DNA from 2 places in the Chryseomicrobium aureum genome. Region 2 is predicted to be linked to the other one. Evidence: predicted binding sites of a transcription regulator. Region 2 holds the regulator's gene; the other holds the start of a gene.
What was found. Region 2 encodes CtsR, which represses protease genes until heat stress. Its sites were predicted from a motif close to ATGGTCAATAAAGGTCAAACA; they were not measured.

Region 1: the regulator CtsR is predicted to act here: its motif matches at 9,695-9,715, upstream of ACF3OH_RS04840 (ATP-dependent Clp protease ATP-binding subunit).

What each region holds. Positions count from the first base shown of each region.
Region 1 is NZ_CP171117.1:886,699-902,805, forward strand. It holds gene addA (helicase-exonuclease AddAB subunit AddA) at 1-3,530, shown strand, start outside; gene ACF3OH_RS04805 (DUF418 domain-containing protein) at 3,536-4,702, shown strand; gene ACF3OH_RS04810 (fumarylacetoacetate hydrolase family protein) at 4,759-5,655, shown strand; gene ACF3OH_RS04815 (YisL family protein) at 5,670-6,044, shown strand; gene ACF3OH_RS04820 (alpha-amylase family glycosyl hydrolase) at 6,168-7,475, shown strand; gene ACF3OH_RS04825 (DegV family protein) at 7,510-8,361, opposite strand; gene ACF3OH_RS04830 (Cof-type HAD-IIB family hydrolase) at 8,372-9,190, opposite strand; gene ACF3OH_RS04835 (metal-sulfur cluster assembly factor) at 9,302-9,610, shown strand; gene ACF3OH_RS04840 (ATP-dependent Clp protease ATP-binding subunit) at 9,731-11,860, shown strand; gene ACF3OH_RS04845 (YjzD family protein) at 12,237-12,422, opposite strand; gene ACF3OH_RS04850 (beta-ketoacyl-ACP synthase III) at 12,596-13,531, shown strand; gene fabF (beta-ketoacyl-ACP synthase II) at 13,551-14,783, shown strand; gene ACF3OH_RS04860 (ABC transporter ATP-binding protein) at 15,154-16,107, shown strand, end outside.
Region 2 is NZ_CP171117.1:226,129-242,235, reverse strand. It holds gene ispF (2-C-methyl-D-erythritol 2,4-cyclodiphosphate synthase) at 1-171, opposite strand, end outside; gene ispD (2-C-methyl-D-erythritol 4-phosphate cytidylyltransferase) at 171-860, opposite strand; gene ACF3OH_RS01325 (PIN/TRAM domain-containing protein) at 922-2,001, opposite strand; gene radA (DNA repair protein RadA) at 2,306-3,676, opposite strand; gene ACF3OH_RS01315 (ATP-dependent Clp protease ATP-binding subunit) at 3,783-6,245, opposite strand; gene ACF3OH_RS01310 (protein arginine kinase) at 6,235-7,320, opposite strand; gene ACF3OH_RS01305 (UvrB/UvrC motif-containing protein) at 7,323-7,844, opposite strand; gene ACF3OH_RS01300 (CtsR family transcriptional regulator) at 7,844-8,317, opposite strand; gene ACF3OH_RS01295 (NCS2 family permease) at 8,439-9,740, opposite strand; gene corA (magnesium/cobalt transporter CorA) at 9,947-10,912, shown strand; gene rluF (23S rRNA pseudouridine(2604) synthase RluF) at 10,924-11,631, shown strand; gene ACF3OH_RS01280 (DUF6904 family protein) at 11,647-12,372, shown strand; gene ACF3OH_RS01275 (Mur ligase family protein) at 12,408-13,946, opposite strand; gene ACF3OH_RS01270 (DUF6509 family protein) at 13,951-14,241, opposite strand; gene ACF3OH_RS01265 (DUF779 domain-containing protein) at 14,310-14,669, opposite strand; gene adh (aldehyde dehydrogenase) at 14,693-16,107, opposite strand, start outside.

The DNA.
Region 1 (16,107 bases), 660 kb from region 2:
ACGGTTCCGATACACTCGTCTCTGCTGCTGCAGGATCCGGGAAAACAGCAGTACTTATTCGCCGTTTAATTGAAAAAATCATTCGAAAAAATGACCCAGTGAATGTCGATGAGCTGCTTGTTGTGACATTCACAAATGCAGCAGCTGCAGAAATGCGTCACCGATTAGGAGATGCCCTTGAAAAAGCATTATTAGAAGACCCGGATTCTAAACATTTGCGCAAACAACTGCATTTACTGAATAAAGCATCCATTTCGACACTGCATTCGTTTTGTTTACAAGTGATTCGTCAGCATGGGTACCTCCTCGATATCGATCCAGGATTTCGCTTAGCAAATGAAAATGAAGCAGCACTCCTTCAAGAAGATGCATTAGAAGAAATCATTGAAGAAGCATATGAAATGGACCAAGAGCGAATGTACCGCCTTGCGGATTCATTTTCATCAGACCGCTCAGATCTCGCGCTAGAGCATTTAATTCGACAACTCTATAAATACGCACGTGTTCACCCAAATCCAGATGACTGGTTAAGTCGAGTAACTGCTCAATATGCATTAACAGAAACAACGGCAGTAGATGACCTTCCGTATACGGAACAAGTAAAGAAATCGATTTTGTATCGGGTGCAAACTGCGCTTTCTCAAGTTCAATTAATGGAATCTCTCGCGCGTTCAGGTAGTGGTCTTGATGCACTCGAGCAGACTGCAGCACTCGACCGTCAGCTTCTCTCTGCAGCCGAAGAGTGTGTGACGAGTGGCACTTGGCAAGACTTATATGATTTCTTTTCACACTTCAAATGGCCAACAGCTAAAGCTGTTAGAGGGGACCATGATGAAGACGTCAAACAACAAGCACAAGCCATTCGTAATCAGTACAAGACGCAACTAGTGGACATTAAAGAAGATTATTTTATGCGGCGACCGGAAAGATTACTTGACGAGATTCGCTTCATGCATCCAATTATTGAAACATTGGTCTCACGTGTCAACGAGTTTTCCGCTCGGTACGAAGAGAAAAAAGCAGAGCGTAGCCTATTAGATTTCTCTGACCTCGAGCATAAAGCCTTTGCAATTCTGTCGGACGAGAGGGCACCTTCTGACATTGCACTGAGCTATCGCCGAAAGTTCAAAGAAGTACTTGTAGACGAGTATCAAGATATAAACCTCTTGCAAGAAAGTATCATTCAGCGCGTAAAAAGTGGGGATGATGCAACAGGAAACTTATTTATGGTGGGAGATGTGAAGCAATCTATTTATCGCTTCCGTCTAGCGGAACCTATGCTGTTCCTCGGAAAGTACCAAGACTATAAAACGACAACTCAAAGTGGAGAGGCAATCGATTTAAATGCTAACTTCCGCAGCCGCAAACAAGTACTGAGCGGAATCAACTATATCTTTGAACAAATCATGGGAGAAGATGTTGGAGAAATTGCTTATGATGAAGATGCTGCCCTAAAGCCTGGAGCTCCTTACCCTGACTCTGATGTAGCGATTGACGTCCACATTTTGCAAAAAGATGTAGAAGGTGAGGACCTGTCAAAAGCGCGAGCTGAGGCCGAATGGGTGGCCACGAAAATTCAGACACTTCTCGCATCAGGAGCTGAAGTGACCGACCCTTGGACAGATAAAACAAGACTTGCCGAATACCGGGATTTTGTTGTATTGATGCGCTCGATGACGTGGACCGGTGACTTTAGTGACGTATTTAAGAAACACCACATTCCTCTTTACGTAGAGATGAAAACAGGGTTTTATGATGCCCTTGAGGTCATCTGGATGATGGAACTGTTAAAAGTGATTGATAATCCTATGCAAGATATCCCCCTTGTTGCCGTACTCCGTTCTCCTATGATTGGGTTGAACGATGAGGAACTAGCAACACTTCGGACTTTTGATAAAAAATGTTCCTATTATGACTTGATTATGAATCGTCACGCTCTTCAAGGACTGCCACAAGCAACGCGAGAAAAAGTACAGCATTTCGTAGTGCTGCTGAATGCATGGCAAAAGAAAAGCCAATCGGGTCCATTGAGTGATTTGATCTGGTCGATTTATCAAGATGTTTATTTGCTTGAACAAGTGGCAACAATGCCAAACGGAAGTCAGCGTGTATCTAACCTCCATCTGTTCCTTGACCAAGCAGAGCAATTTGAAAAGACATCATACCGCGGTGTTTTTCGATTCCTTCGCTTTATCGAACGAATTCGAAGTCGTGGAGATGATGTGGGAGAGGCAAAGGCGATTAGTGATCGGGAGAATGTAGTTCGAATTATGACAATCCATGCCTCTAAAGGGTTAGAATTCCCATACGTGTTCTTACCTGGAATGGCACGTGGTTTCAACCGAATGGATTTCAATGAAAACTACTTATTCGATCAACACTATGGAATTGCTGTGAAAGCCATCGATCCTGATTTACGAATTGCCTACCATTCCTTGCCGTATAACGCATTAAAAGAAACGAAAGAATTACAGGCAAATGCGGAAGAAATGCGGATTTTGTATGTAGCAATGACACGTGCACGCGAGAAGCTTTTCATGGTATTGACTGTTCCAGATGTTGATGCAGCGGTTGAGAAGTGGGGCACTGCAAGTTACGTCCCTGCCACTGCACCTGTCCCTCCATTCATGCGGAGTAATGCCAAGAGTTATTGGGACTGGTTAGGACCAGCTTGGATGCGACTTCCCGAGTTTCAACAGCTCCTCGGTCTCTTACCGAGTGCAATCAAGCCGTTGCCTGGAGTATTTCACTTCGAGCTCGAAATAATGGAAGAAAAAGAAGTTGCGGAATTTGAACAAGTGAAGCAATTTGATCAAATGAGTGTGCAAAATGCGTCTCTACCAAACTTCTATCTGGAACCTTATCCGTTTGAAGTAGCTACAAAAAAAGCGGCAAAACAGACAGTTAGTGAGTTAAAACGAGTGCAGCTCTATGAAGCAAGTAATGAAGACTTTTTTGCAAGTCCACCAAGTGCATTCCAAGAAGAAGAGTGGGAAGTTCCATCGTTTATGGAACGAGGATCTAGTATTTCTGCTACCTCTCGTGGAACGATTTATCATAGTGTTTTTCAACATATTCCGATTTCTCAGAGCGTAAACATTCCAAACTTCTTGAATGAACTTGTACAACGAGAAATCTTGACGGAAGAAGAAAAACAACTTGTACGAGTGAAAGATATTGATGCATTCTTGCAGAGTGAGTTGATGCAAGATTTGCTGGCTGCCAAACAGTACTACCGAGAGCAACCGTTTACTTATGCCTACCAAGATGACGCGGGAAATCATCAAATCATCCAAGGGGTCATTGACCTGTTCTTCCAAGATAAAAATGACAACTGGCACTTGATTGATTTTAAAACGGATGCGCTAGTTGAACTGAGAAATCAACCAGACAAAATCGCACAAGAACTTCGGAATCGTTACTCTGTGCAGATGACGATTTACGGCAATGCTTTAGAAGATATATTAGCAATCAAGCTAGCTTCTAAACGTATATACAGCGTCACATATAGAGAGATAGTCGACATTTAGGAGGAATGAGAATCGTGCAATTTCAACCGGTTACATCTAAAGAAAGATTTCGAGAAATCGATCAGTTACGAGGGTTTTCTTTATTGGGAATCCTCATCGTGAACATGTTATTCTTCCATTCACCCTATATCTATTTCGATCCATTTAACTGGTACACTGTGCCCCAAGATAAAGTGATGTATCAGTGGATTGATATATGGGTACAAGGCAGTTTTTATCCACTCTTTGCGATGTTGTTTGGGTTCGGTCTGGCTCTACAATTTGAGCGAATGCAAGACAAGTTTGTTTCATTCGGTTTAAAACGAATGGGCGTGCTCCTGTTATTTGGAATTCTTCATGTCCTCTTGTTATGGGCTGGGGATATATTAATTACGTATGCAGCAAGTGGTTTTGTTTTGTTATTTATGTTACGGCTGTCTGCAAAATGGTTGTTTGGATTAGCTCTATTGTTTTATATGATTCCGAACATCGCAATCACAGGTCTTTTGTTCTTAGTGACACGTCTTGATGCGAATGCACTAGCAATGTATAACTCGGTGCAAGGGATTGAGGCGTCCATTCTGGCTTATGGTTCAGGAAACTATGCAGAAGCTTTCTCGCAGCGCTTAGCGGACTGGATGTTTATGAATCAAGGTGGATTGTTCTTATTGTGGATGCTCTTTACGATTCTTCCGTTGATGATGCTTGGGGCTGCAGCAGCTAAAGGGAATCTGATAGGCTTTATTCGTGTCAATCCGGTGAGAAGTATCCTAATTGGGGTGAGTATTGCCACAGTAGGTACCGTTACGAAATGGGTGCCGTATTTTACAGAAGGCAATATCTTGACAGCAATGATTCAAGATTCATTTGGAGGACCCATACAAGCGATTGGATACGCATTTCTGTTTTTGGCACTGGCTGCTAAGTTCACATCATTTATAGCTTTCCGACCGTTTGAAACGGCGGGACGCATGTCTCTATCTATCTATATTTTAATGTCAATTCTTGCCACAACATTCTTCTATTCGTATGGGCTTGGTTTCTATGGACAGGTAGACGTAGTAGCAGGTACGTGGATTGCTCTTGGTATCTATGCACTCTGTGTGATTTTTGCAGAACTTTGGTTGTCACGTGCAAAACAAGGGCCGCTGGAGAAAATTTGGCGGACTTTGACGTACCCACGCAACAAATAGATGAAATTTTAGTCGAACTATAATAGACTGTAGTTAAAGGGAAAAGGAGCTGTCTTATGAAACTATTATCCTATCGCTATCAACAGCATGAGAAGTTTGGACCGAAAGTGAAAAAGCAAGAAGCCGTATGGGATGTTCAAAAGATCAATGAGCACTTTGGTAAATTTACAGATTTTCCTGCTACTCTTGCAGAGGGAACGGCAACGGGCATGGACTTCGTCGAGCAAATCAATAAGTTAGTAAAACTAGCTGAGATAAGTGACGAAGCAGGTACATTCAAGCATGAGTTTACGGATATTGAATGGTTGTCGCCGATTCCACGAACACCTAAAAACATTTTTGCTATCGGTAAAAACTATGCAGATCATGCAAAAGAAATGGGTGGAGAGGCGATTGATTTTGTAGTTTTCACAAAATCTCCAACAGCTATTGTCGGAGATGAGGCAACAATTTCTCTACACACTGACGTGACGAGTCAGTTAGATTATGAAGGGGAACTTGCCATTGTCATCGGAAAAGGTGGGAAGTCCATTCCAGAACGTATGGCCTTTGATGCAATCTTTGGTTATACAATCGGCAACGATATTACCGCACGTGACCTTCAAAAGAATCACCAACAATATTTCTTAGGGAAAAGTCTTGCAGGAAGCTGTCCACTGGGTCCTTACGTAGTGACAAAAGATGAACTTCCAAACCCACATGAACTGACAATTGTGACGAAAGTAAACGATGAAATTCGTCAAAATGGAAAAACATCGACTATGGTCTACTCGATTGAACAAATTGTTTCAAAATTGAGCGCGGTTGTGGAGCTCGAACCTGGAGATATTATTTTAACAGGAACTCCTGCAGGTGTTGGAAAAGGATTCGAACCACCAAAGTTTTTAGCGTCTGGTGATATGGTTAAAGTTTCCGTAGAAGGTATCGGTACGCTCGTCACACATATTGAATAATTAGGAGGAACGACATGGACTTTTTAGCATCAACGCATTTACACATCACAACTTGGGTGTTGGCAATTGCTCTTTTCTTCATCGCTTACCTCATGCCAGCAGCTGCAAAGAACACGAAAATCGTACATATGATTTTACGTGTAGATTATATTTTAGTAATTCTTACAGGACTTGCTCTTTTCATTGAGGGTATGGGCTTTGGAATGGGCATGCTGTACGGGTTTAAATTTTTAGCAGGCGTGTTGGTCATCGGTATGATGGAGATGGCGCTTGTGAAAAAGAAAAAGGGCCAGCCATCTACATTATTTGTTGTATTGATGCTTGTGTTCTTATTCGTAGCTCTATACTTAGGATTCAAGCTTCCAATGGGAATCAATTTCTTAGCGTAATCCATTTCACCACTCGACTTCGGTCGGGTGGTTTTTTGTTGGTCACATAATCTTCAGATTGTAGCAGGTGAATTTCTCTTTTGCTCTGGTACAATAAAGAAAGATGAAGGAGGAAGTAGCCGAATGAAACGCATACCATTACTAGTAGTAGCCGTCTTACTGCTAAGCATACCTACACCTGCATTTGCTTCATTGCAACAGGAAAGTATCTATGACTTACTCGTTGACCGCTACTTTAACCAAACGTCTAACAACGACATAGACGTCAATACACAAGACCCGCAAGCGTTTGCGGGGGGAGATTTTCTCGGAATTCGTGATCGTCTCGCACACATTCAAGACATGGGATTTACCTACATATCTATAGGTCCCATCTTTGAAACCGAAAAGTATGATGGCTCTGAGATTAGTAGCTATTCTTCAATCGAGTCTCGATACGGAACAGAAGAAGAATTTGTAGATTTACTAGACGAATTACACGCAAAAGATATGAAGCTTATGATCGACTTACCCATTGGTGATGCAACGCCTGAAAACCTTCAAGAGATGCAAGCGTTTGTTGAAAGGTTCCCTATTGACGGGGTGAAACTGACAAACATCCCTGCAACCATCACACCGGAAGTTGAACAATTTGTCGCTGCAATCAATACAGATGAACGTGATGTCATCAGTTTAGAAGAAACTGATCTCGAACTCGATGCAAACTATTCATCTGATACGACTACTGCATTTCAACAAGCGTTCAAAACAGTCGACCAACCGATGAGTGGCCTGATCAATTTTACTGAATCAGACATACTAACATTGGATACTTTAGTAACGGAACGCTTTACTTACTTCAGTACTGAAGAAAACATGTTCCCCCCTACACGTATTATGGTAGCTATGGGAGCGCTTCTTACATTGCCAGGAGTACCTGTAATGACATATGGAACAGAAATTGCCATGAACGGTGATTCACAAGAATCTAGTCACCAAATCATGAACTTCCGTGTTGATGAAGATATCATGCTATTTATCGAGGACTTACAAACCATTCGCAACCAATCGGAAGCCCTTCAGCGTGGTGATTTCGAATTGTTGCAAGAAGAGGATGGATACTTAGTTTTTAAGCGCTCTACAGAGAATGAGGCTTTTATCGTAGTCATCAATAATACGAGTGGCACGAAAACATTTGCTGCTTCAGAAGAAATTGTGGGAGTCGATAAGGAGTTGCGTGGTCTATTTGGGCGTGACGTGGTGCGTCAAGCAGATAATGGAGAGTATCGCTTGACGATTGACCGTGAATTAGTTGAACTCTACCATGTGAAAGAAAATTCAGGGTTAAATACGGCTTATATTATTGCTATGGCAATTGCTTATGCTTTGTTCTTAGGTTTTATTTACCTTGTTTGGAGAAAAGGGAAGCAAAAACGTGCACAACAGAACTAAAAAACCGGAGAGCCACTTTGGCCCTCCGGTTTTTTTACGTCAATTTATTGTAGAAGAATACAGATAAAGCACCCGGTCCAACATGGGCACCGATAGCGGAGCCAATCATCTGAATCTCAAAATCTTTTACTCCGTATGTTTCTTCAAGCAGTGATTTTAATTCATTGGCAGCAGTTTCATCGTCACCGTGTGAGATATGCACGGTTTGCTTTGCTAACTCACTTCCGTTTTCACCGACTAACTCCACGAGTCGTTTGATTACTTTTTTGCGACCGCGAATCTTCTCAATCGGAATCAACTTTCCATCTTCGACATGTAGGACAGGCTTGATGTTTAATAGCCCCCCTACAAATGCGCTCGTCTTAGAAACGCGTCCTCCACGTGCCATATAATCTAAATCTTCTACTGTAAAGAAGTGCTCGATTGTTGAAATTGTGTCAAAAAGTTGCTGTTCGATTTCTGAAACAGAAAGTCCTCTTTCACGAAGAGTGACAGCTTTTTTAACAAGCATTCCATAGCCAAGTGAAGCACATTTTGAATCGACAACAGCAAATTGGAAGTCAGGATAATTCTCTTGCACTTGATCACGCATCATTACCGCAGTATTATACGTTCCAGATAGTTCAGATGAGAATGCAACATAGACTCCTTGTTCTCCACGCTTTGCTAAAGATTCAAACTCTTGTAAAAACGTTTCAGGGGACACTTGAGAGGTTTTAGGTTGGTGGCCCTCACGAATTTTGTCATACACTTCTTTTGCTTGGATTCCTAGGATATCCTCGTAATCGTTTCCTTCGATATGTACACGGAGTGGGAACAAGTCCACGTCCGCTTGTTGGAAGTAGGCTAAAGGAAGATCAGTAGCACTATCCGCGTAAATTTTCATTGTATTCCTCCTATACATGTAGTTTTAAACTCAAACGCTCTTCTAAATAAATCCCGATACCATCTTCATTGTTTGTGCCGATGATTTCATTTGCAATTGATTTTAACGGATTGATGGCATTGCCCATTGCAACACCAGTTCCAGCGTACTCAATCATTTCCAAATCATTGTCTTCATCTCCAAAAGCAATAATACGGCTCTTTGGAATATTTAAGTGTTCAGCCACAGGTTGAATGCCTACAGCCTTATTCAACCCACTTTTGACGATTTCAATAACATGCCAAGGTGCGCCCCAGCGTCTGTGGTCGATCACTTCTGCATGAACGTCACGAAGGTGTTTTCGAATCGATTCAACATGTTGCTCATCTGCATGAATCAGCATACTTGTTGGATCTTGCGTCAGGTATTTACGTAGGTCACCCGTCGTAAACTTCGGGTCTCCCCATGCAAATGCATTCATGATTTTTTCATCATGTTGATGCAAATACACATCATCTAATACTTCTGCTAGCAAGTTTTTCACTTCGTAATCCTCAACCGCATCAACGACCTCTTTGACAACTTTTAAATTGATTGGTTCGTGTCGTGTTTGCCAGCTAGAAGATAGTGGGTGATGGACATACGCTCCGTTGAAGTTTACAACCGGTGTAGTCAAACCAAGCTCTTTATAATACATACCTGTTGCACGGAATGGGCGCCCCGTCGCAATCATAATTTCGTGCCCAGCTTCTTTTGCTTTTCTAAGTGTTTCTTTTGTGCGTGGTGAAATCACTTTCTCATCTGTTAATAGTGTTCCATCCAGATCTAGTACGATCAAATGTTTTTCCATACTTTCACCTCTCCCTACACACTAGTTTACTCTTCTCACGAAACAGCGTCAAAGGTGGCAATTGTAAAGTTCATTTGATACACTACAAGTAACGGAAAGGTGGGAATTAAAATGGATCAAGATATGAAAGATAGTATGATGAGTGCTCTTGAAGAAGTCATCGATCCGGAGCTTGGAATTGATATCGTCAACCTTGGTTTAGTATACGATGTTGACTTGTCTGAAGAAGGATTGGCTGTAGTAACGATGACGTTGACGTCAATTGGCTGTCCGATGGGGCCGATGATTGTTGATCAGGTTAAAACTGCTCTTGGTCAGTTACCTGAGGTAAAAGAAACAGATGTAAATATTACGTTCAATCCACCCTGGTCACGTGATCACATGTCACGCTACGCTAAAATTGCATTAGGCATTCGCTAAATTACTCAAAACTCGACAGTTGTCGAGTTTTTTTGTTTACAGCATTTTACTTTACAAGGTGTCGAATCAGTTTGTATAATCAAATTAGTCAAAGAAGGTCAAAGTCAGGAGGAACTTACGATGCAAATGAATCAAATGCCGTCAGATGACAAAACACCTTTAGAGCAATTTGGAAGAAACTTGGTCAGCTACGCCAAGGAAGGAAAAATGGATCCAGTGATTGGCCGCGATCAAGAAATTCGGAACGTGATTCGAATTCTTTCTCGGAAAACAAAAAACAATCCAGTTCTCATAGGGGAACCAGGAGTAGGGAAAACAGCGATTGTAGAAGGACTTGCCCAACGAATTGTTAAAAAAGATGTACCTGAAGGATTGAAGGACAAAGAAATCTATGAACTCGACATGTCTGCATTAATTGCTGGTGCAAAGTACCGAGGCGAATTTGAAGAACGCTTAAAGTCTGTCTTAAAACAAGTTAAAGATAGCGAAGGATCTATTTTACTGTTTATCGACGAACTCCACACGATAGTCGGGGCTGGCAAGACAGACGGTGCGATGGATGCAGGGAACATGTTAAAGCCCATGCTTGCTAGAGGGGAGCTTCACTGTATAGGAGCAACAACGCTAGATGAGTACAGACTTTACATTGAAAAAGATCCTGCATTAGAGCGTAGATTCCAGCAAGTTCTAGTGAAAGAGCCAACTGTGGAAGATGCCATCTCTATTCTTCGTGGGTTAAAAGAACGTTTTGAACTGCATCATGGTGTGCGCATTCATGATCGTGCGATTGTAGCAGCTGCAGAGTTATCGAATCGTTATATTACGGATCGCTTCATGCCAGATAAAGCGATTGATTTAATTGACGAAGCCTGTGCAATGATTCGTACAGAAATTGATTCAATGCCACAAGAACTCGATGAAGTGACGCGTAAAATCATGCAACTTCAAATTGAAGAACAAGCATTGATGAAAGAAAAAGATGTCGCTAGCCAAAAGAGACTACAGAATTTACGCCAAGAATTAAATGCACTTGAATCTTCTTCATCGGAAATGAGAAATCAGTGGGAAAGCGAAAAGGCAGAATTAAAAGCAGTTCAAGGCAAAAGAGAGGAATTAGACCGCTTGCGTAGAGAGCTTGAGGAGGCAGAATCGGCATACGATCTAACAAAAGCTGCGGAACTGCGTCATGGGAAAATTCCAGAAGCAGAAAAAGAAGTAGCGGCACTTGAACAAGCTACTCCTGTTGAAGGACGCATACTACGTGAAGAAGTAACCGAAGAAGAAATTGCTTCAATTGTAGCAAGATGGACAGGGATCCCCGTCACAAAACTTGTCGAAGGAGAACGCGAGAAATTATTACGGTTAGAAGAAATCTTAGCTGAACGCGTTGTAGGGCAGGAACAAGCCATTCAGTACGTTTCAGAATCTGTTCTCCGTGCGCGTGCAGGAATTAAAGATGCGCACAAACCAATTGGATCTTTCTTATTCTTAGGGCCAACTGGCGTTGGAAAGACAGAGTTAGCCAAAACGCTCGCTGCACAATTATTTGATTCGGAACAACATTTCATTCGAATTGACATGTCAGAGTATATGGAGAAGCATAGCGTATCAAGATTAGTGGGAGCGCCTCCTGGCTATATCGGATACGAAGAAGGGGGGCAGTTAACAGAAGCTGTTCGAAGAAATCCTTATTCCGTTGTGTTACTTGACGAAATAGAAAAAGCCCATCCGGATGTAGCGAATATTCTACTCCAGATTTTAGACGATGGTCGTATCACCGATAGCCAAGGACGTCTCGTCGATTTTTCGAACACAATTGTTATCTTGACGTCGAACATTGGTTCCTCTTATTTAATTGAAACAAAAACCGATGTGGATCAACATCATCACGATTTGGTCATGCAAGCACTTCGCCAACACTTTAAACCGGAACTGTTAAATCGGATGGATGATATTGTGATGTTCCATGCTCTTGGCAATGAGCACTTTGAGAAAATTGCAGCTAAATATATGAAAGAACTCGCTGTAAAACTCCATCAACAAGAAATTGAGCTGGAAGTCGATGATTCTGTTTATAAGTGGATTGTTGAACAAGGGGTAGATGCTGCGTACGGGGCAAGACCACTGAAACGATTTATACAGCGCAATATAGAGACTCAAGTAGCCAAACAGCTCATCCGTGCAGAAGTAGTACCAGGCCAAACAATCAAACTGTCAATTGAAGATGGTCAGCTTCAACTTTCTGTTTAAAATTGTGAATGAAGAACTGATTTTCAGATTTAGTGTAAGTCTACAATTCAACTAAAGAGTGTAGGGGTGACTCCAGCGGGATTAAAAGCGGAAGCTGAGACCTTGTTTAGATGTGGAGAACGCCGCTCTAGAAATTCCGAGGAAATCAGACGTGCCCATGAAGGCGCAATTCAGCCTTTGTGGGTGCGGCTGATTCCGTAGTGTATTTCTGGCGTTCGCAACTCGATTTTGGCTCAGCCCGCGCCCGCGGAACGCTCCCCCTGCACGCTCATTGAACGATCATTCTAAGCTCTAATATAAGAGATAAAAAAACAGTATCTTCTCCTGATTAAAACCAAGAGAAAATACTGTTTTTATTTTCTAACCACATCACCAATTAATGATGAGCATTTTTAGGCATCTTCGGAAGCAAAGCATCAATTAAAATGATAGCTACTGCCATGACAACACCCATAATAAGACCATTCGACAAAACGAAGTCTACATTAATTACAGCGCTTACTACATAATTTAACATTGTCACTAAAATTAGTGACCAAAAGAGAACTGTTACGTATTGCATAGTCGTCACCTCAGTCAATTTTCTTCTTGAATCATACCACAAATTATTTCCCGAATGTATGAAAAACCTAAAAAACATCCTAAACATCAGCAGAGTGTTGATAAATGTTCACGATTTCGATATGATTATGACCAGGTGCTAATAATAGATAGTAAAGAAAAGAGGATGACAAAATGGGTGTAGGCATATGGGGAATTGGATCCTACGTTCCAGAAAACCGAGTCACAAATGATGACTTGGCCGAACGAATGGAAACGTCAGACGAATGGATCAAATCACGGACAGGAATAGAGGCACGACATCTGGCAGATGAGTCACAAGATACTTCGGATATTGCATATGAAGCAGCACGGAAAGCATTACAGAACGCCCAAGTCGAAGCTACAGACATTGATTTAATTTTAGTGGCTACAGTAACTCCTGATCAGCCATTTCCTACGGTTGCAAACATGTTACAACACCGACTAGGTGCTACAAAGGCTGCTTCCATGGATGTGTCAGCTGCTTGTGCTGGATTTATGTATGCATTAATTACAGGTTCTCAGTTCATTCAAACAAATGTCTATAAACATGTTTTGATTGTAGGCGTTGAAAAGCTATCTAAGATTATAAATTGGGAAGATCGCACGACAGCAGTTCTGTTTGGAGATGGGGCTGGAGCGGTCGTCCTTGGGCCAGTTACAGAAGGGAACGGAGTTTTATCATTCGAACTTGGTTCGGATGGAAGTGGAGGCAAACATTTATCTCAACAAGGTGACCATATTCAAATGAACGGACGTGAAGTATTTAAATTTGCAGTTCGTCAAATGGGTGAGTCAGCAGTCAATGTGATTGAGAAAGCAGGACTCACAAAAGAGGATGTTGATTTCTTGATTCCACACCAAGCAAACATTCGTATTATGGAAGCTGCTCGAGAACGATTAGATTTACCGGAAGAGAAGATGTCCAAAACTATTCATTTGTATGGAAACACTTCTGCGGCTTCCATACCTCTATCGCTTGACTATGAACTAAAACAAGGCAAAATCAAAGATGGAGATGTCGTCGTCATGGTAGGTTTTGGTGGCGGTTTAACTTGGGGCGCCATTGCATTGCGTTGGGGAAAATAACTTGAAATGAGGGATTGAATTGGGTAGACGAGTAGTCATTACAGGAATAGGTGCCGTGACGCCTCTTGGAAATACAGCAGTTGAAACGTGGGAAGGGATTAAGGCTGGTAGATCTGGAGTCGGACCACTTACACGACTAGATGCAGATCAATTTCCTGCAAAAGTAGCTGCAGAGGTAAAAGGCTTCTCTATAGAAGACTTTATTGAAAAGAAAGAAGCTCGCAAGATGGACCGCTTCACACATTATGCACTTGCCGCTTCTATAGAAGCAATGAGAGATGCAAATTTGGAGCTAGATGAAAGTACTGGGCTACGAACAGGTGTCTGGATCGGCTCTGGAATCGGTGGGATGGAAACATATGAAAGTCAATTCCGGACGTTTTTAGACAAAGGTGTTCGACGTGTAAGTCCGTTTTTCGTACCGATGATGATCCCGGATATGGCTTCAGGTCAAGTGTCAATTTATTTTGGTGCAAAAGGAATCAATTCCTGTTCTGTGACAGCTTGTGCGTCTGGAACAAACTCTATAGGAGATGCGTTTAAAGTTATCCAGCGTGGAGATGCGGACATTATGATTACAGGTGGAGCAGAGGCACCTATCACCAATATGGCAGTGGCAGGATTCTGTGCAAATACCGCTCTGACTACGAATCCAGACCCTTCTACAGCTTCACGTCCATTTGATTCGAACCGTGACGGTTTTGTTATCGGAGAAGGTGCAGGAATAGTCATTTTAGAAGAATTAGAGCATGCACTTGCACGTGGAGCAAAGATTTATGCTGAAGTTGCTGGGTACGGCTCAACTGGAGATGCACATCACATTACAGCTCCAGCACCTGAAGGCGAGGGTGCCGCTAGAGCAATGAAACAAGCGATAAATGATGCGCAGGTGTCTCTTGATGAAGTAGGGTACATTAATGCACATGGTACAAGCACGCCTTACAATGACTTATTTGAAACACAAGCTATCAAATCTGTATTTGGTCACCATGCGCATAAGCTAGCAATAAGCTCTACAAAATCAATGACTGGTCATTTATTAGGTGCAGCAGGAGGGGTGGAAGCGATTTTTACGGCGTTAGCTCTCAAAGAAGGAATTCTTCCTCCTACAATAAATTTACAATCTCCAGATCCTGAATTAGATTTGGATTATATCCCAAATGAAGCACGTGAGAAAACAGTTTATGCAGCCATTTCAAATTCACTTGGATTTGGTGGTCACAATGCAAGTTTAGTTTTGAAAAAATATTAATTATATTGCGAAATAATAAAAGCTGCTGATAATTTATCAGCAGCTTTGTTTAATTCTACAATACTTTAGTGAGTTGTAGCGCTAAATCATTACACTATGCCATAAGGCGCATATGGAATGAATCATTACTCATTTCTTAAAAAAATTTTCCCAATATTGTATTTTGCGCAAACCCTTGTCTCTCTAAGGTTTACAAAGTTTTCTAAATAACTAGAATGCTCGAAATTATGAAATGAGCCAAAAAACTTATTGTCACTGTAATAATTCTGTAATAGAATTTACATCTAGGTGAACAATTAACTGAAAAATAGAAACTTTGAAATATCAACTTAGTAAAAACATCTTAGTGAAACTTGAGAGGAGCAGTAGGTTGAATAACGCATCAGAACTATTAACCATCTCAGATTTACATACGGGCTTCAGCATCAAGGATAAATATTACAACGCAGTGGATGGAGTTTCCCTAACACTTCGTAAAAATGAAATTCTTGCAATTGTAGGAGAGTCAGGATGTGGGAAAAGCACACTTGCCACTTCAATCATTGGACTACATAACTCCAACAAGACCCGTGTAATCGGTGAAATTAAATTTAAAGACTTAAACTTAGCCGCTCTTTCAGATGAAAAAATGAACAAAGTTCGTGGAAATGATATCGGCATGATTTTCCAAGATCCGCTTTCAGCATTGAATCCGTTAATGCGAATCGGGGATCAAATCGAAGAAAGCTTGATTTACCACACGGATTTAACGCAAGAACAACGCAAAGCACGCGTACTTGAATTGCTTGCACAAGTTGGAATTCCAAATCCTACTCGTACTGCTCGTCAATTCCCACACCAGTTGTCTGGTGGTATGCGTCAACGTGTTATTATCGCAATCGCAATCGCATGTAAGCCATCTATTATTATTGCGGATGAGCCTACAACTGCATTAGACGTAACGATACAAGCACAGATTCTAGATCTTTTGATTGAATTACAGAAAGAAACTGGCGCTGGTATTATCTTGATCACACATGACCTTGGTGTAGTAGCTGAAGTCGCTCACCGTGTAGCGGTTATGTATGCAGGTCAAGTAATTGAAGAAGCACCAGTAAATGAATTGTTCAATAATCCAAAGCATCCATATACACGTTCTTTATTAAACTCAATACCACAAGCGCACAGTACAGAAGATAGACTGCAAGTCATTCAAGGACTTGTCCCTTCTCTAATTAACTTACCGCGTGAAGGCTGTCGTTTTGCTCCACGTATCCCGTGGATTCCAGCCGAAGCACACGAAGCAGATCCAAAGCTTCATGAGATTGCACCAGGACACTTTGTG
Region 2 (16,107 bases):
AATGTCTCCTTCTCCGATTGCTCCAAGTGCCGCATCTGTAATCGTATGTAGCAGAACATCTGCATCCGAATGGCCGACAAGACCTCTTTCGTGGGGAACTGTGATTCCTCCAATAATTAATGGGCGCCCTTCTTCAAAAGCATGTACATCAAATCCTTGTCCAATACGCATTACTTTGTCTCCTCTCTTCGTCTTAAAATTCCTTCTCCAAGCACCAGGTCTTCTGGTGTCGTCATTTTTTGATTGTCATACGAACTCTCCACAACATAAACTGGAATGCCCGCTCGTTCTGCAAGCATCCCTTCATCGGTCCCTAAAAAACCCTGTTCATCTGCTTGACGCGCCGCTTTCATTAGCAATTCATACTGAAACGCTTGGGGCGTCTGAACAGACCACAAAGTTTCACGGTCAATCGTCTCTTGCACTTGGCCATCTACCACTCGTTTCATCGTATCTTTTGCTTTTACTGCGGCGATTGCACCGCCGCTCGCTGTTGCTTTTTCAACGAGTGCATGAATCGTCTCTTGCAAGATGAAGGGGCGTGCCGCGTCGTGGACGAGTACGATTTCTGCACCACTTGCTGCTTGAAGTGCTGCATAAACACTGTGTTGACGTTCATCTCCACCTTGTACGAGCTTTGTCACCTTTGTCAGTTGATATTGTGTAATCAACTTTTCAATATCTTGTCGTTCTTGTTCGTTAATCGCAAGAACAATTTCTTCACACCACGGATCTAGTTGAAATACTTCCAATGTGTGTGCAAGTATCGGTTTGCCATTCAGCTTTAGAAATAGTTTATTATACGCTGCTCCCATCCGCTTTCCACTTCCGGCAGCCGGCAGTACGACTGTATAGTTCATAGTGAAACACCTTTCTAAACAGACGGAATCCCGGTACACGAACGTGCCCGAGATCCTGAACTTATTTTTCAAGTGGCTTTGCAAAAATCATGCGTCCTGCAGATGTCTGAAGAACACTTGTCACTTCCACTTGGATCGCTTGATTGATATACGATTTTCCACCTTCAACAACAATCATCGTACCATCATCTAAGTAAGCCACGCCTTGATTTTGCTCTTTCCCGTCTTTGATGATCACAACTTGCATGACTTCACCTGGAATAACAACAGGTTTTACAGCATTGGCAAGATCGTTGATGTTGAGCACCGGTACATTATGTAACTCACATACCTTATTCAGGTTAAAATCATTGGTCATGACTATTCCTTTTTTCTTCTTCGCTAATCGCACCAGTTTCAAGTCTACTTCATGCACGTCCTCAAAATCGTCTTCCACGATTTCGATAGGTGTCGTCCGTTCTGCTTGCAGACGCTTCAATACATCGAGTCCTCGGCGACCACGCGTCCGTTTTAGTGTATCTGAAGAATCGGCAATATGTTGCAGCTCGGTTAACACGAACTGGGGCACGACGAGCGTCCCTTCCAAAAAGCCTGTGTCCGATATATCTGCAATGCGCCCGTCGATAATAACACTCGTATCGAGTAACTTATAATTCGGCGCATCTGCAACTGCCACTTCTTCTTCAGCTCGCTTTTTCACCGTCCCACGAGAACCAGAGAAAATCGACATCATCTCTTCACGCTTTTTAAATCCAACCTGAAAACCTAGGTACCCTAGAACCAGGGACAATACGACTGGAACGACGGATCCAATGGCAGGTAACTCGAGTGTGTCGATGGCAGTTCCTAATAAAAATGCCACTACAAGACCGAGCACAAGACCAATTGTTCCAAATACCAAGTCCCACACCGGAGTGTTCAAGAGTCGTTCTTCCATGAATCGGATAAATGTTACGAGATAATCTGTAATGAACAATGCGGCCACATATAATAAAATGGCTCCTACTAAAATGGATACGTACGGATTGGCAATCCACGGGTTGTCGGATAAATTCATTGCTTCGTATAAGTGCGGTAAGAAAAATAACCCGAGTGTACCACCAATCAACACAAATGCGATTTGAATGATCCATTTAAGCATACTTCCACCTCCTCATTTCGTTGTCTTTTCATTATACGCTTTCCTTGAAACGGACGTCCATGCAGAGCCTTAAAGAGTATTTAATCCTGGGAAGTGAAGTTAGTCTCTAACATATTGTTTTCATTTTCAATCGACAAGAGGAGGTAGTGAGTTCCTTGGGAATCAGAGTATAGCGGAGACCCCGCAGTGGAGGCGAGAAGTGCAAGCTTCTCGTATGCCAAGAGGAGGCTCCGGTATGCTCCCCTGGGAACTCACTGCCGGATCGCCAGAGATTGAACCTACTAAAAAATTGCGTTCTCCACATCTAATTAAACGCTAATTTCATAGCCTCATTCACAGTCTCTACCCCAATCACACTGATACCTGCCGGATAATCCCAACCTCCTAAATTACTCGCCGGCACAATCGCACGTTTAAAGCCAAGCTTTGCCGCTTCCTGCACGCGTTGTTCGATGCGCGACACACGACGAATCTCTCCAGTAAGACCCACTTCTCCAATAAAGACGTCCGTTGGTTGGGCACCCATATCGCGGAAACTTGAGACGACACTCACTAAGACAGCAAGGTCAATCGATGGTTCATCAAGCTTTACTCCGCCTGCGACTTTAATATACGCATCTTGCGATTGTAACAGCATGCCCATTCGCTTTTCTAGAACAGCCATTAATAGAGAAACGCGGTTTTGATCGACACCTGTTGCCATACGCTTTGGATAGTTGAAACTCGACTGGGTGACCAGCGCCTGGATTTCAACCAAAATCGGTCGGGTACCTTCCATTGACGCGACAATTGCCGAACCAGGCGCACCGTGCGAGCGTTCCTGTAAGAATAGTTCCGACGGGTTCAACACTTCTTTTAACCCAGCTTGTACCATTTCGAAAATGGCAATTTCATTCGTAGATCCAAAACGATTTTTTTGGGAGCGTAAAATGCGATACGTATGATGACGTTCTCCTTCAAAATACAATACGGTATCCACCATATGTTCAAGAAGACGCGGCCCTGCAATCTGCCCTTCTTTCGTCACGTGACCAACCAAGAAGATGGCAATATTTTTCGTTTTCGCAATACGCATCATTTCTGCCGTACATTCACGCACTTGAGACACACTACCAGGTGCACTCGTGACATCTGGATGATGGACAGTTTGAATCGAGTCGATGATGACAAACTTCGGTTCTACTTGTTCAATCGTTTCATTGATCAGTTCAAGGTTTGTCTCTGCATACAGATACAACTCGCTCGATGCGACCCCGAGTCGTTCCGCACGTAATTTAGTTTGGCGAACGGATTCCTCTCCGGAAATGTAGAGTGTGCGCATATTTTTATTCGCGAGGAGCGAAGATACTTGAAGGAGTAACGTAGACTTGCCGATCCCCGGGTCTCCACCGATAAGGACTAAGGAGCCTGGGACAATCCCACCACCTAGCACACGGTTCAGTTCTTCAAGTGACGTATCCACTCGTGGTTCTTCTTGTGTTTCCACCGAAACAATCGGCGTCGCTTTCATACTCGGTCCATCAGATGTTACAAAAGAACGTTTCGGCCCTTTGCTGACGACCTCCACTTCTTCCACCATCGTATTCCAGTGGCCGCACCCTGGACATTTTCCCATCCATTTTGGTGATTCATAGCCACAATCATTACACATAAATTTTGTTTTTCTCTTTGCCATAAAGTCCTCCTTAGGAACGGGTGTTCTAGTTCTCAGTATACCGTACTTTCTTCTATACGAAAAATAGCACCCCATTCCTGCAAAGAAACGGGGTGCTAACGTGCTTCTATTCCGTTACAGTTTCAGCTTGAGCTTTTTCTGTACGAACGACAAATTCATCATTTTCAACATCAAAGATGATGTATTGACCTGTCAGCACTTCGCCTTTTAGAATTTCTTCTGATAAACGATCTTCAACGTGCTTTTGTAACGCACGGCGTAATGGACGTGCTCCGTAGTCTGGGTCATACCCTTCTTTAGCAATTTTATCTTTTGCTGCTTCTGTAAGTTCCAGCTCGATATCTTGCTCTTTTAGGCGTTTCGTTAACTGATTCGCCATAAGTGTGACAATTTCTTTCAAGTGTTCGCGCTCTAATGAGTGGAACACAATCATCTCATCGAGACGGTTCAAGAACTCTGGGCGGAATGCTTTTTTCAACTCTTCAAGCATTTTTGACTTCATGTCTTTATAGTCTTTAGAAGAACCTGCTTCTTGAAGATTGAAACCAACGTACTTGTTGTACTTCACAGCGTCTGCTCCGACGTTTGAAGTCATGATGACCACTGTATTACGGAAGTCGACTGTACGTCCTTTCGAATCTGTCAAACGCCCATCTTCTAACACTTGAAGCAAGATGTTAAATACATCTGGGTGCGCTTTTTCAATTTCATCTAATAAGATGACAGAGTAAGGTTTGCGACGCACTTTCTCCGTCAATTGACCCCCCTCATCAAAGCCAACATACCCTGGAGGTGAACCGACTAAGCGAGATGTCGAGTGTTTCTCCATGTACTCAGACATATCGATACGAATCATCGAATCTTCGTCTCCAAACATTACTTCAGCGAGTGCACGCGCAAGTTCTGTTTTACCAACACCAGTTGGCCCTAAGAAAATAAATGAACCGATTGGACGTTTTGGATCTTTAAGTCCAGCACGTGCTCGACGAATCGCACGAGAAATGGCATCGACTGCTTCCGATTGTCCGATGACGCGTTTGTGCAATGTATCTTCGAGTTTCAACAGTTTGTCTGACTCCGTTTGCGCCAGTTTTGAGACCGGTACACCTGACCACATCGAAACGACAGTTGCGATATCTTCGACAGTCACTTCTGTTTCTGCTTTCCCTTGCTTTTCTTTCCAGTTGTCTTTCAATTTCTCAAGTTCTTCTTTTAACTTTTGTTCTTTATCGCGGAACGATGCAGCCTTTTCAAACTCTTGGCTTTGTACGGCTGCGTTTTTCTCAGAACGTAAGCTTTCAAGTTGTTGTTCCATCTCTTTTAAGTTCGGCGGTGTCGTGTATGAGCGTAGGCGTACTTTCGACCCTGCTTCATCAATCAGATCAATTGCTTTATCCGGTAGGAAACGGTCCGAAATATAGCGGTCTGACATTTTAACTGCCGCTTCTACCGCTGCATCTGTGATTTTCACACGGTGATGCGCTTCGTAACGGTCGCGCAGACCATAGATGATTTGAATCGCTTCTTCAACAGATGGTTCGTCCACTTGGATTGGCTGGAAACGACGTTCTAAAGCCGCATCTTTTTCAATGTATTTGCGGTACTCATCAAGTGTTGTCGCACCGATACATTGCAGTTCACCACGTGCTAGTGCTGGTTTTAGAATGTTAGATGCGTCAATCGCACCTTCTGCTCCCCCTGCACCAATCAATGTGTGAAGTTCATCAATGAACAAGATGATGTTGCCTGCTTGGCGAATTTCATCCATTACTTTTTTCAAGCGATCTTCAAATTCTCCGCGGTATTTCGTACCTGCTACAACCGTCCCCATATCCAGTGTCATAACGCGTTTGTCACGCAAGATTTCAGGCACTTCGTTGTGTACGATTTGCTGCGCAAGTCCTTCTGCGATTGCGGTCTTACCAACACCAGGCTCTCCAATAAGCACTGGGTTGTTCTTTGTACGACGCGCTAAGATTTCAATCACACGCGTAATTTCTTTGCTACGACCAATCACTGGATCCAATGTGCCTTCACGTGCAATCTGTGTAAGGTCACGCGCAAGACCGTCAAGCGTTGGCGTGCTTGCAGTTGCGGCAGACGATGTCGAAGATGAATTGTTTGCTTGTTCACTGCTACCGAGTAAGTGAAGCACTTGTTGACGTGCTTTGTTTAAGCTGATACCCGCGTTACTTAGAACGCGAGCCGCTACACCTTCCCCTTCACGAATCAGTGCAAGTAGCAAGTGTTCTGTCCCAATATAAGAATGACCAAGTTTACGTGATTCGTCGACTGAGAGTTCAATGACTTTTTTAGCACGTGGTGTATAGTGCACAATCGGACCAACATCTTTTTCGCCCGTTCCGACTAATTCTTCAATGCCTTCTTCAATCGCTTTTGGATCGACGTTACTAGCCTCTAACGCTTTCGCCGCAATGCCGTTCCCTTCACGAATCAGACCTAACAAAATATGTTCAGTGCCAATTGCTTCATGCTTTAAACGAATCGCTTCTTCTTGAGCGAGTTGAAGTACTTTTTGTGAGCGCTGTGTAAAACGATTAAACATCATATGAGTTCTCTCCTTTTTCTTCTATAGTCAACCGTTCCCTAATCATTTTTGCCCGAAACACATCGCGGTCTTTCGGGGACAATGTAGAACCGGCATAGTGCTGTAAAAATCCAGGCTGCATAAATACCATACATTCATTCAAAATCGTTTTGTTGACGTTTCGAATGATAGCTAAGTCGATTGCTAACCGGACGTCGGATAGACATTGTGCTGCTTCTTCTGTCGTCAACATCCGGGCGTAGCGCAGTGTGCCTAGTGAGCGAAACAACTTATCCTCTAGTGTTATGCGTGAATGGGAAAGCAGTGCTTCGCGCGCTTCCCGTTCTTTTTCAATCAATTGGGTCGTCAAGCCTTTCAGTTCTTGTAAAATCTCGACTTCCGCTTTACCTAGTGTTACTTGGTTGGATACTTGGTAGACATTCCCGAGAGCTTCACTGCCTTCTCCATAAATGCCTCGCACAACCATGCCAAGACGGTTGATGATAGGTGCGATACGAGCCATTTGTTTCGTAGCGGTCAAGGCCGGCAAGTGCATCATGACGGACGCACGGAGACCTGTTCCTGTATTGGTCGGGCATGTCGTTAAATAACCATACTTCTCATCAAACGCATAGCGAACATTGCGGTCAAGTGTCCGGTCGATTTCCCGCGCTTGTTTGTACGCCTCTTCTAATTGAAGACCAGGGAGTATGCACTGTATGCGCAAATGATCTTCTTCGTTGATCATGATGCTAAGAGATTCATCTTCAGAAATGACAGCTGCCGCTTCATGCTCAGATTCAATTAAGCTTGGGCTGATTAAATGTTTTTCAATCAAGACTTGTTTATCGAGTGCATCTAATTGCTTCATCTGATAAGACGTAAACTCGTGCGATAAGTTTTCCTGGTCAAGCAAAATGCCTGAGACAGTCTGTTCGATTTTATGCGCCTCGTCCTCAGTAAATGCCAGAGGAAACTTAAAACCTTCTATATTTCGAGCCAATCGGATTCGCGTGCTCATGACAATATCCGCATATTCTCCTGAGCTTTCCATCCAACTGGTCACTTGATTTTTTAAAAAGCGATTCATATCCACTGTCAATCGCCTCCTTTTGAGAGTTTCGCCTCAAGCTCTCTTGCTTGGTCACGGAGAGTGGCGGCTGTTTCAAACTCTTCTTCAGCGATTGCTTGTTGCATACGAGACCGAATGTCTTCAATGCGACGCTTTAAATCGCGCGTCTCTTCATATGCTTCTGGAACTTGGCCGATGTGTTCAGCATTGCCGTTGTGTAGTCGCTTCATGACAGGGGGTAAGGCATTGCCAAATGTCTCATAACATTCTGCACAGCCAAATTTCCCGCGATGCACAAAGCGTTCATAGGTCCAGCCACAATTCGGACAGCTCCACTGACTTTTTTCACGACTAGCTTGTGTTTTTGTTTGTTCAGGTGTAAACAAGTTCGTGAGCAGTTGATGAACCGTTAATGGATCTTGCTGGTTTTGAAAAGGGTGTAACTGACTTGCACAGACATCACAGAGATGTCGCGTGAATGGTTCTCCGTTCTGCGTAACCGTCATTTTGACATGTGCAGGACGTTGTTTACAGTTTTCACAAATCATCAGCGACCCTCCTTTTCGTGAAGTAACGTAAGAAGCATCGCTTGAGCGACCCGCCCTCTCAATTGATCACGTAGTGGCAACGGAACTGACAAGGTAGACCGTGCACACGCCGCAACAATTAGTTTTGCTTCTCGTTTTGAAATCATGTCTAAGTCAAGCAGGCGGTAGACCATGTCTTCCACCATGGATTCAGATGCCCCGTTTTCAAGAGCATCTAACATATCCCGAATGACATCTGTCTGTTCGGTCGCCTCTAAGCGGAAGATACGTATATACCCACCTCCACCTCGCTTACTTTCAACTATATAGCCACGATCTACAGTGAACCGTGTATTAATTACATAATTAATTTGCGAGGGGACGCATTGAAATTTCTCCGCGACTTCATTGCGTTTTATTTCAATCTGCCCTTGATTAGTAGATTCGATAATACTTTTCAAATACCCTTCAATAATATCTGAGATATTTTTCATGGTGTCACCTCCTACTGACTTTGACTATCTTTGACTTTATTATACGAATTCACTTTGTAGCGTGCAATTGTTTTGACTCCAAATAAAAAAGCATGCCGAGAAATCGGCATGCTTCTCTATATTAATGGGGAAGATAAATCAGCTGGAACAAGAACAAGACAGCGAAGATATAAAGGAGTGGATGTACTTCTTTATAGCGGCCTTGCACTATTTTTAGAATCGGATAGATGATAAACCCAAGTTCGATTCCTGTTGCAATACTCGACGTGAGCGGCATTGCCAAAATTACAATGAATGCAGGAAATGCCTCATCAAACGCATCCCAATCAATATGCTTCACAGCCCCAATCATTAATGACCCAATGATAATCAAAGCTGGTGCTGTGATCGCCGCCACTCCAGAAAGAGCCGCAACAAATGGACCGAGAAACGCAGCGATGATAAAGAGAATTCCTACAGTCAATGTAGTCAGACCTGTACGTCCGCCAACAGCTACTCCTGAAGAAGACTCAATGTAGGCAGTCGTTGGGCTCGTCCCGAACATAGAACCTACCGTCGTCGCAACAGAATCGGCAAGGAGTGCTTGACGAGCGCGTGGAAGGCGTTCTCCCTTCATGAGCCCGGCTTGTTTGGCAACGCCGACCATTGTTCCGGTTGTATCAAACAAGGTCACTAATACAAAGGACACGACAATCCCAAGCATGCCGAATTGAATGACGTCTAAAAAAGCTGTGACGGGATTCCAAACAAGAATGCCCTCTGGTAAGGAAGGGATTTCAAAGAATCCATCGAACTTCAATTGACCGCTAAAGAAGGCAACGACCCCTGTCGCTACCATCCCGTAAAAGATGGCACCGTACACATTGCGCACCATCAAAATTAGTGTCACAAGTAGACCAAACAACGTGAGCAGAGCAGCTGGGCTTGTTAAATCCCCGAGTTTCACTAAGTTCGTTTCATGCGCTTCAACGATTGTAGACATGCGCAGTCCAATAAATGATATGAACAATCCGATTCCCGCCGTGATACCGTGCTTCAAGTTGGATGGAATGCTAATAATCAACTTTTCACGTAAAGACGTTAATGACAAAATGACAAAGATAATACCGGCGATGAACACTGCAGAGAAAGCCGTTAAATAATCGATTTGTCCATTCGAGGAAATAACGACTGTATAGGTGAAGAAAGCATTTAATCCCATTCCTGGAGCGATGGCAATCGGATAATTCGCAAATAGCGCCATCCATAACGTACCAACGACGGCGGCTATGATAGTGGCTAAGAAAACTTGATCAAACGGAACGCCTGCTTCCGCCAAAATAACGGGGTTGACGATGACTATATAAACCATTGTAAGAAAAGTGGTAATTCCAGCTACAACTTCTGTTTTAACAGTTGTGCCATGTTGCTGTAAACGAAACATATGAACTCTCCTAAATACGAACATTTTTGAAATACTTAACAATATTATTCGCTTTTATATTAAATTGCAACCCTTTTTCAAAAGAAACACGAAAAAACCATCTCCTAATTAGAAGATGGTTCGTGTTTTGCTATCATTTTGTTGACGAGAAATACTTTTGACTTCCGCTAGAAGCGGGTATGATAGAACAAGCAGGAGGTGGTTTTATGATTCGCACAGTAGGAGTCACAACAGATCACGAACTGATTCAAAACTTTTCTTTGGATCAATTACAAGATAATTTGTTCGAGTGGTATTGGGTCGATATTAGCAACCCTTCCATTGACGAGCAAAATCTATTACGAGACTTTTTTCAATTTCACCCGCTCGCAATAGAGGACTGCCTGCATGATTTGCAGCGACCTAAACTCGATAATTATGACCGTCATACCTTTTTTGTGCTACATACATATAACGAAAAGACGATGGAAGCAGAAGAGTTAGACGTCTTTGTTGGAGGAAATTTTGTCGTAACGTTCCATTATGAAGAAATGCATGAACTTGACGAGGCACTTGACCGTCTTATTCATAGTACGAAGTCTTGGAAAAGAGGCGCTATGCACGCTCTGTATCAAATCATCGATAAAGTAGTGGATCATTACTTCCCCATCATCTACAAAATTGAGGATTATTTAAATATTGTCGAGGATGACATGTCTAGGCATCATGACCAGTTTTCTATGAACCGAGTCTTTGAAATTCGCAGTGATTTATTGCACCTGAGACGAACAATCAATCCAATGCGAGATTTACTTTATAGAATGCTTGCATCTTCACGCTTGAATTTTTCGCAGGAAGAGCGCACCTATTTCGAAGATATTTACGATCACCTTATCAAACTATCTGAAATGATCGATTCCAATCGAGATTTGACAGCGGATATACGGGATAGTCATATGTCGATGAACGCTAGCCGAATGAACCGAATCATGATGACACTTACAATTGTATCCATCGTCTTCATCCCGCTCACATTCGTCGCAGGGGTTTACGGGATGAACTTTACAAATATGCCGGAACTTAATTGGTCGTTCGGCTATTACGGGGTATTGTTATTCATGTTTATGATTGCAGGTGGAATGCTCACCTGGTTTACTTATAAAGGCTGGTTTAAATTATTCAAAAATCAATAAGGAGGTACGCCATGCGTATCAATAAATATTTAGCTGAAGCAGGAATTGTTTCTCGCAGAGGGGCCGATCAGTGGATTTTAGATGGCCGTGTAATGATCAATGGCAAGCCTGCAGAACTAGGAAGTCGAATAGAGGATGGCGATGAAGTAAAGGTCGACGGGAAAATGATTTCTCAAGAACAAGAGCTCGTCTATCTAGCTTTAAACAAGCCTATAGGAATTACGAGTACGACAGAGCGCCATATCGAAGGAAACATCATTGATTTCGTCAATCATGAAAAGCGTATTTTTCACGTAGGACGGCTCGATAAAGATTCGGATGGCTTAATTCTTTTGACGAATGACGGCGACATCGTCAATGAAATTCTTCGCTCTGAAAATGAGCATGATAAAGAGTACATCGTGACAGTGAATGAACGTCTGACGGAAACATTTTTAGAAAAAATGGCAACGGGCGTGAAGATTTTAGATACCGTCACAAAGCCAGCAAAAGTGAAAAAACTTGGGCCGTATACATTTTCCATCATTCTGACCCAAGGGCTCAACCGACAAATCCGCCGCATGTGTTCCGCGCTCGGGTTCACTATTAAACGATTACAACGCGTGCGTATCATGAACATCGAACTTGGAAGCTTACCCATCGGTAAATGGCGTAATTTAACGGAAGACGAAAAGCAGGAACTGTTCAAACTGCTCAACTATCAACCGAAACGTTCATAAAGGGAGAGATGCAGGATGTTAACGATTCAATCTACACCTTATGCAACAGGCGCAACCATCAGCGGAGACATTTGGGATTTCGACGCTTTCCTTACGGCGGCTTTCGATCTAATTGGAGACACTAATAAATTCTACGATTATCAAAGTACACATGATCGCCTTACCGCGGCATTAATCAAATTAGCTGCGGCACGTAAAGGGAAAGAAGAAGTGATAGTTGTCTCTAATGGAGCAACTCGTGATCAACTAAAAGAAAAAGGAATGATCACTCCAGAGCGCAACGTATACTTTGGCTATAAAATGTTATGGCCAGAACTTCTATTCACAGCATTCGGGTTAAATGATTTTGTCTTGTTGCGCAGCAAGAACTTCAAGCACCCACATCTTCATCTCTACACGATGGAAGTCCGCTTATTTCAAGCAAAAGTCATCGAAGCCTTAGAAATCGCGATGCCAGACGAGGATTTTTCCGATGTGAAGCAAGCGCTTTTGTCACCCGAACGTTCAACAGAAGATTATGCAACCCAGTACGTCGATATGTTGGCTTTGTCTTATTTAAATGTACCGAAAGAAGAACGCAAAGTCTTGCTGCCGAAAATCGCACGCAGCATCATCGTTGGTGGGAATGATTATGAAGTCTTTAAACAAAAAGTTGTTGCAGAAGCAAATAAAACAAAGAGCGCTGTGCACAACATCAAATTAACAGCGGATTATCCAGATTATGACGATATTGAGTGGTAAAAAAAGACCTGAAGCCATCGCTTCAGGTCTTTTCGTTATACCCCCGCCACACGTGTAGCGAGCGGTTTGAATAACTTTTCTTTATCTAATTCTGGATGCATTGAAGAAAGTTCTTCTAAAGCATACTTTGCACCATAGTCCATCCCTTGGCACCCTGCTAGCAAAACAACATCGTTGTCTTCTGCTTGGTGCAGCCCTTGTCGAACTGCTTCTGGGAGCTCATCGAACAAATGAACTTTGATTCCCGCAGCTTCCATGACATCAAGGAATACAGCTTTCTCCTCCTCTGCCACAACATCTTTTGCCGTGACATCGGATTTACTGCTGGTTGCAATGACTTCTGTCAGCCCAAGCTTAGGTGCCCAGCGAACAATTGCCTCCGCATTTTCACGATTCACTGTAACACCTCGATCTCCGCGAATCGCATACACAAGCTTCAAGTTTTTGTAGTCCATCTTTTCAAGCGTACTAAGGGTAATATCGATATTTCCGCTGTTTGCAAAGTGGTCATCAAAGATTTTGAAGCTCTCTTCAAAAATCATCTCGAAACGACGTTCAACCCCTGCAAAGTTTTTCATCGCACGTTGAATCGTCTCAATTGGGGCATCACATAATAATCCAATCGCAATTGACACTAGCGAGTTATAAACAGAATGATAGCCTGGTGTTCCTAACGATACTCTAAAATCACCTTGTGGAATTGTACCTTGCGGTGTTTCAAGCGTGTCTGCAATCGACACTGTGAACTCTGCACGCCCTGTTGATAAATCAAGGTCTACACAACGAATATCCGCTTCTTCACTTTCCACACCGATTGTCACTACAAAAGCATCTGTCTGATCTTGCAAAGCTGCAGAATAAGAATCATCTAAATTCAAAATCGCTACTTTATCAACGCCTGCACGTGTGACAAGCTTTGATTTATGCATCACATAGTTCTCAAATGAAGAATGCAGGTCGATATGTTCACGGCTGATGTTATTGAATGTCACAATATCAAAATCAACACTGCCAACTCGGTCTAGTTCGAGTGCTGAAGAAGATACTTCCATTACGACGTGTTGGATGTCTGATTCCACCATTTCAGAAAAATAGCGTTGTAGATCCAGAGATTCTGGTGTGGTTAATTCTGAAGGCTCCGCCTTGTCACCAATCTTGACAACAACTGTCCCAATGAGACCAGTTTGAAGCCCATGCTCTTCTAAAATAGCATTGGCCATGAATGACGTGGACGTCTTTCCGTTTGTAGCTGTGATTCCGATTGTTTTCATATGCTGTGTCGGGTGAGAGTAGTATGCATCGGCAAGCGCCGCCAAACTGCTGCGCGCATCCTTCACGCGGTATTGAGGGACATCTACCCCATCAATAAATTCTTCCACAACTAGCGCTACAGCACCCGCCTCAACTGCTGATTTGGCAAATGTATGACCATCTGCCTTTACTCCGCGCATACAAACAAATACATCTCCAGGCTTCACATTACGGGAGTTGTAAGCAAGCCCTGTAATTTCGATATCTTGTTCATTTCGTTTTTGCTCAATTCCGATTACAGGCAAAATATGTGAAAACTTCATTTCGTCACCCCTCTTTGTAGTGCTCTTGGCAAAACGCCAGGAGTGTCTCTAACTCTTCTTGCTCCAGCTCAAAATCTAGCACTTTCGCGGTTGTCCGGTCAATAAAATGTGCTTGAGCAATTCGCTGTCCTTTTGAATCGTCTGCAAAGATGACACGTACATCAATGGAGTCGGTCTCTTCAAATAGTTCATCCTCCTCGTCATATACGAGGCCAATTAAAAATTCATAGCGGTCTCCTTCTACAATTCCAGTTGGGTCATGTAGTTTTTCCACTTCAAATGATTCGATTTGCATGGTCATCCTCCTTGTCCATGCCTCCATTATACAAAAAAAACTCCTCCCATAAAGGAGGAGCCATTCGATTAGGTATTTTGGAGCTCTTTATTCTCTTCTGCCGTGAATGCCCGGGACCTTGTGAGGAATCGTTTACCTTCCACACCTTCTAGTGAAAACATCCCACCTCGTCCATCCACCACATCAATAATCAATTGCGTATGTTTCCAGTACTCAAATTGATTTTTATGGATATAGAACTTGGCACCTCCGATTTCACCGAGATAAATGTCCTGGTCTCCAATCAATAAGTCCCCTTCTGGGTAGCACATTGGAGAAGATCCATCACAACACCCTCCAGACTGATGAAACATTACAGGGCCGTGCTTGTCAGTGAGCAGCGCAATCAAATCAAGGGCGGCTTCTGTCGCTACAACGCGTTCTGTCATCGTCTTCACCTCCTACTAGGAGATCAGAAGAATCCTAGTTTGTTTTCATCATACGATACAAGTAGGTTCTTTGTCTGTTGATAGTGACTGAGCATCATCAAGTGATTCTCGCGTCCGATACCAGACATCTTGTATCCTCCAAATGCTGCGTGTGCAGGATACGCATGGTAACAGTTCGTCCATACACGACCTGCTTGGATGCCACGGCCGAAACGGTATGCTGTGTTCATATCACGTGTCCACACACCAGAACCTAGGCCATATAATGTATCATTTGCAATCTCAAGAGCTTCTTCTTTTGTTTTGAAAGTCGTAACCGATACAACCGGTCCGAAAATTTCTTCTTGGAAGATTCGCATCTTATTATGTCCTTTGAAAACAGTCGGCTTGATGTAGTAGCCTTCTGCAAAGTCGCCACCTAAATCGTTGCGCTCTCCACCCGCTAAACATTCTGCGCCTTCTTGCTTCCCGATATCTAGGTACGACAAGATTTTTTCCATTTGCTCTGTTGATGCTTGTGCACCCATCATTGTGTTCGGATCAAGTGGATTTCCTGTAGCAATCGCTTCTACACGCTTCAGAACTTTTTCCATAAATTTATCGTAGATTGATTCTTGGATAAGCGCTCGGGATGGACAAGTACACACTTCTCCTTGATTCAGTGCGAAGAGAACAAATCCTTCAACTGCTTTATCCAGGAAAGCATCGTCTTTGTCCATGATGTCCTCGAAGAAGATATTTGGCGATTTCCCACCAAGCTCAAGTGTTACAGGAATCAAGTTTTGAGAAGCATACTGCATGATCAAGCGACCTGTAGTCGTCTCACCTGTGAAAGCGATTTTTGCAATACGCGGGCTTGAAGCAAGTGGTTTCCCAGCTTCTAATCCAAATCCATTCACGATATTGATAACCCCTGGAGGTAATATGTCTTCGATTAATTCCATTAATACAAGAATTGAAGCCGGAGTTTGTTCAGCTGGCTTCAGTACTACACAGTTTCCAGCAGCTAGTGCCGGCGCAAGTTTCCATACTGCCATTAAGATCGGGAAGTTCCAAGGAATGATCTGCCCTACAACTCCAAGTGGCTCGTGGAAGTGATACGCTACCGTATTGTTATCGATTTGACTTAAGTTTCCTTCTTGTGCTCGAATCGCACCTGCAAAATAACGGAAGTGATCGATAGCAAGTGGTAAATCTGCATTTAGAGTCTCACGAACAGCTTTCCCGTTATCCCATGTCTCAGCAACGGCAAGTAGTTCTAAGTTTTCCTCAATGCGGTCTGCAATTTTATTTAAAATCACTGCGCGTTCTGCAACAGAAGTAGTTCCCCAACTATCCTTTGCAGCATGTGCAGCATCTAGTGCTAAGTCAATGTCTTCAGAAGTTGAACGGGCAATCTTCGTAAATACTTTCCCAGTTACAGGTGTTACATTTTCAA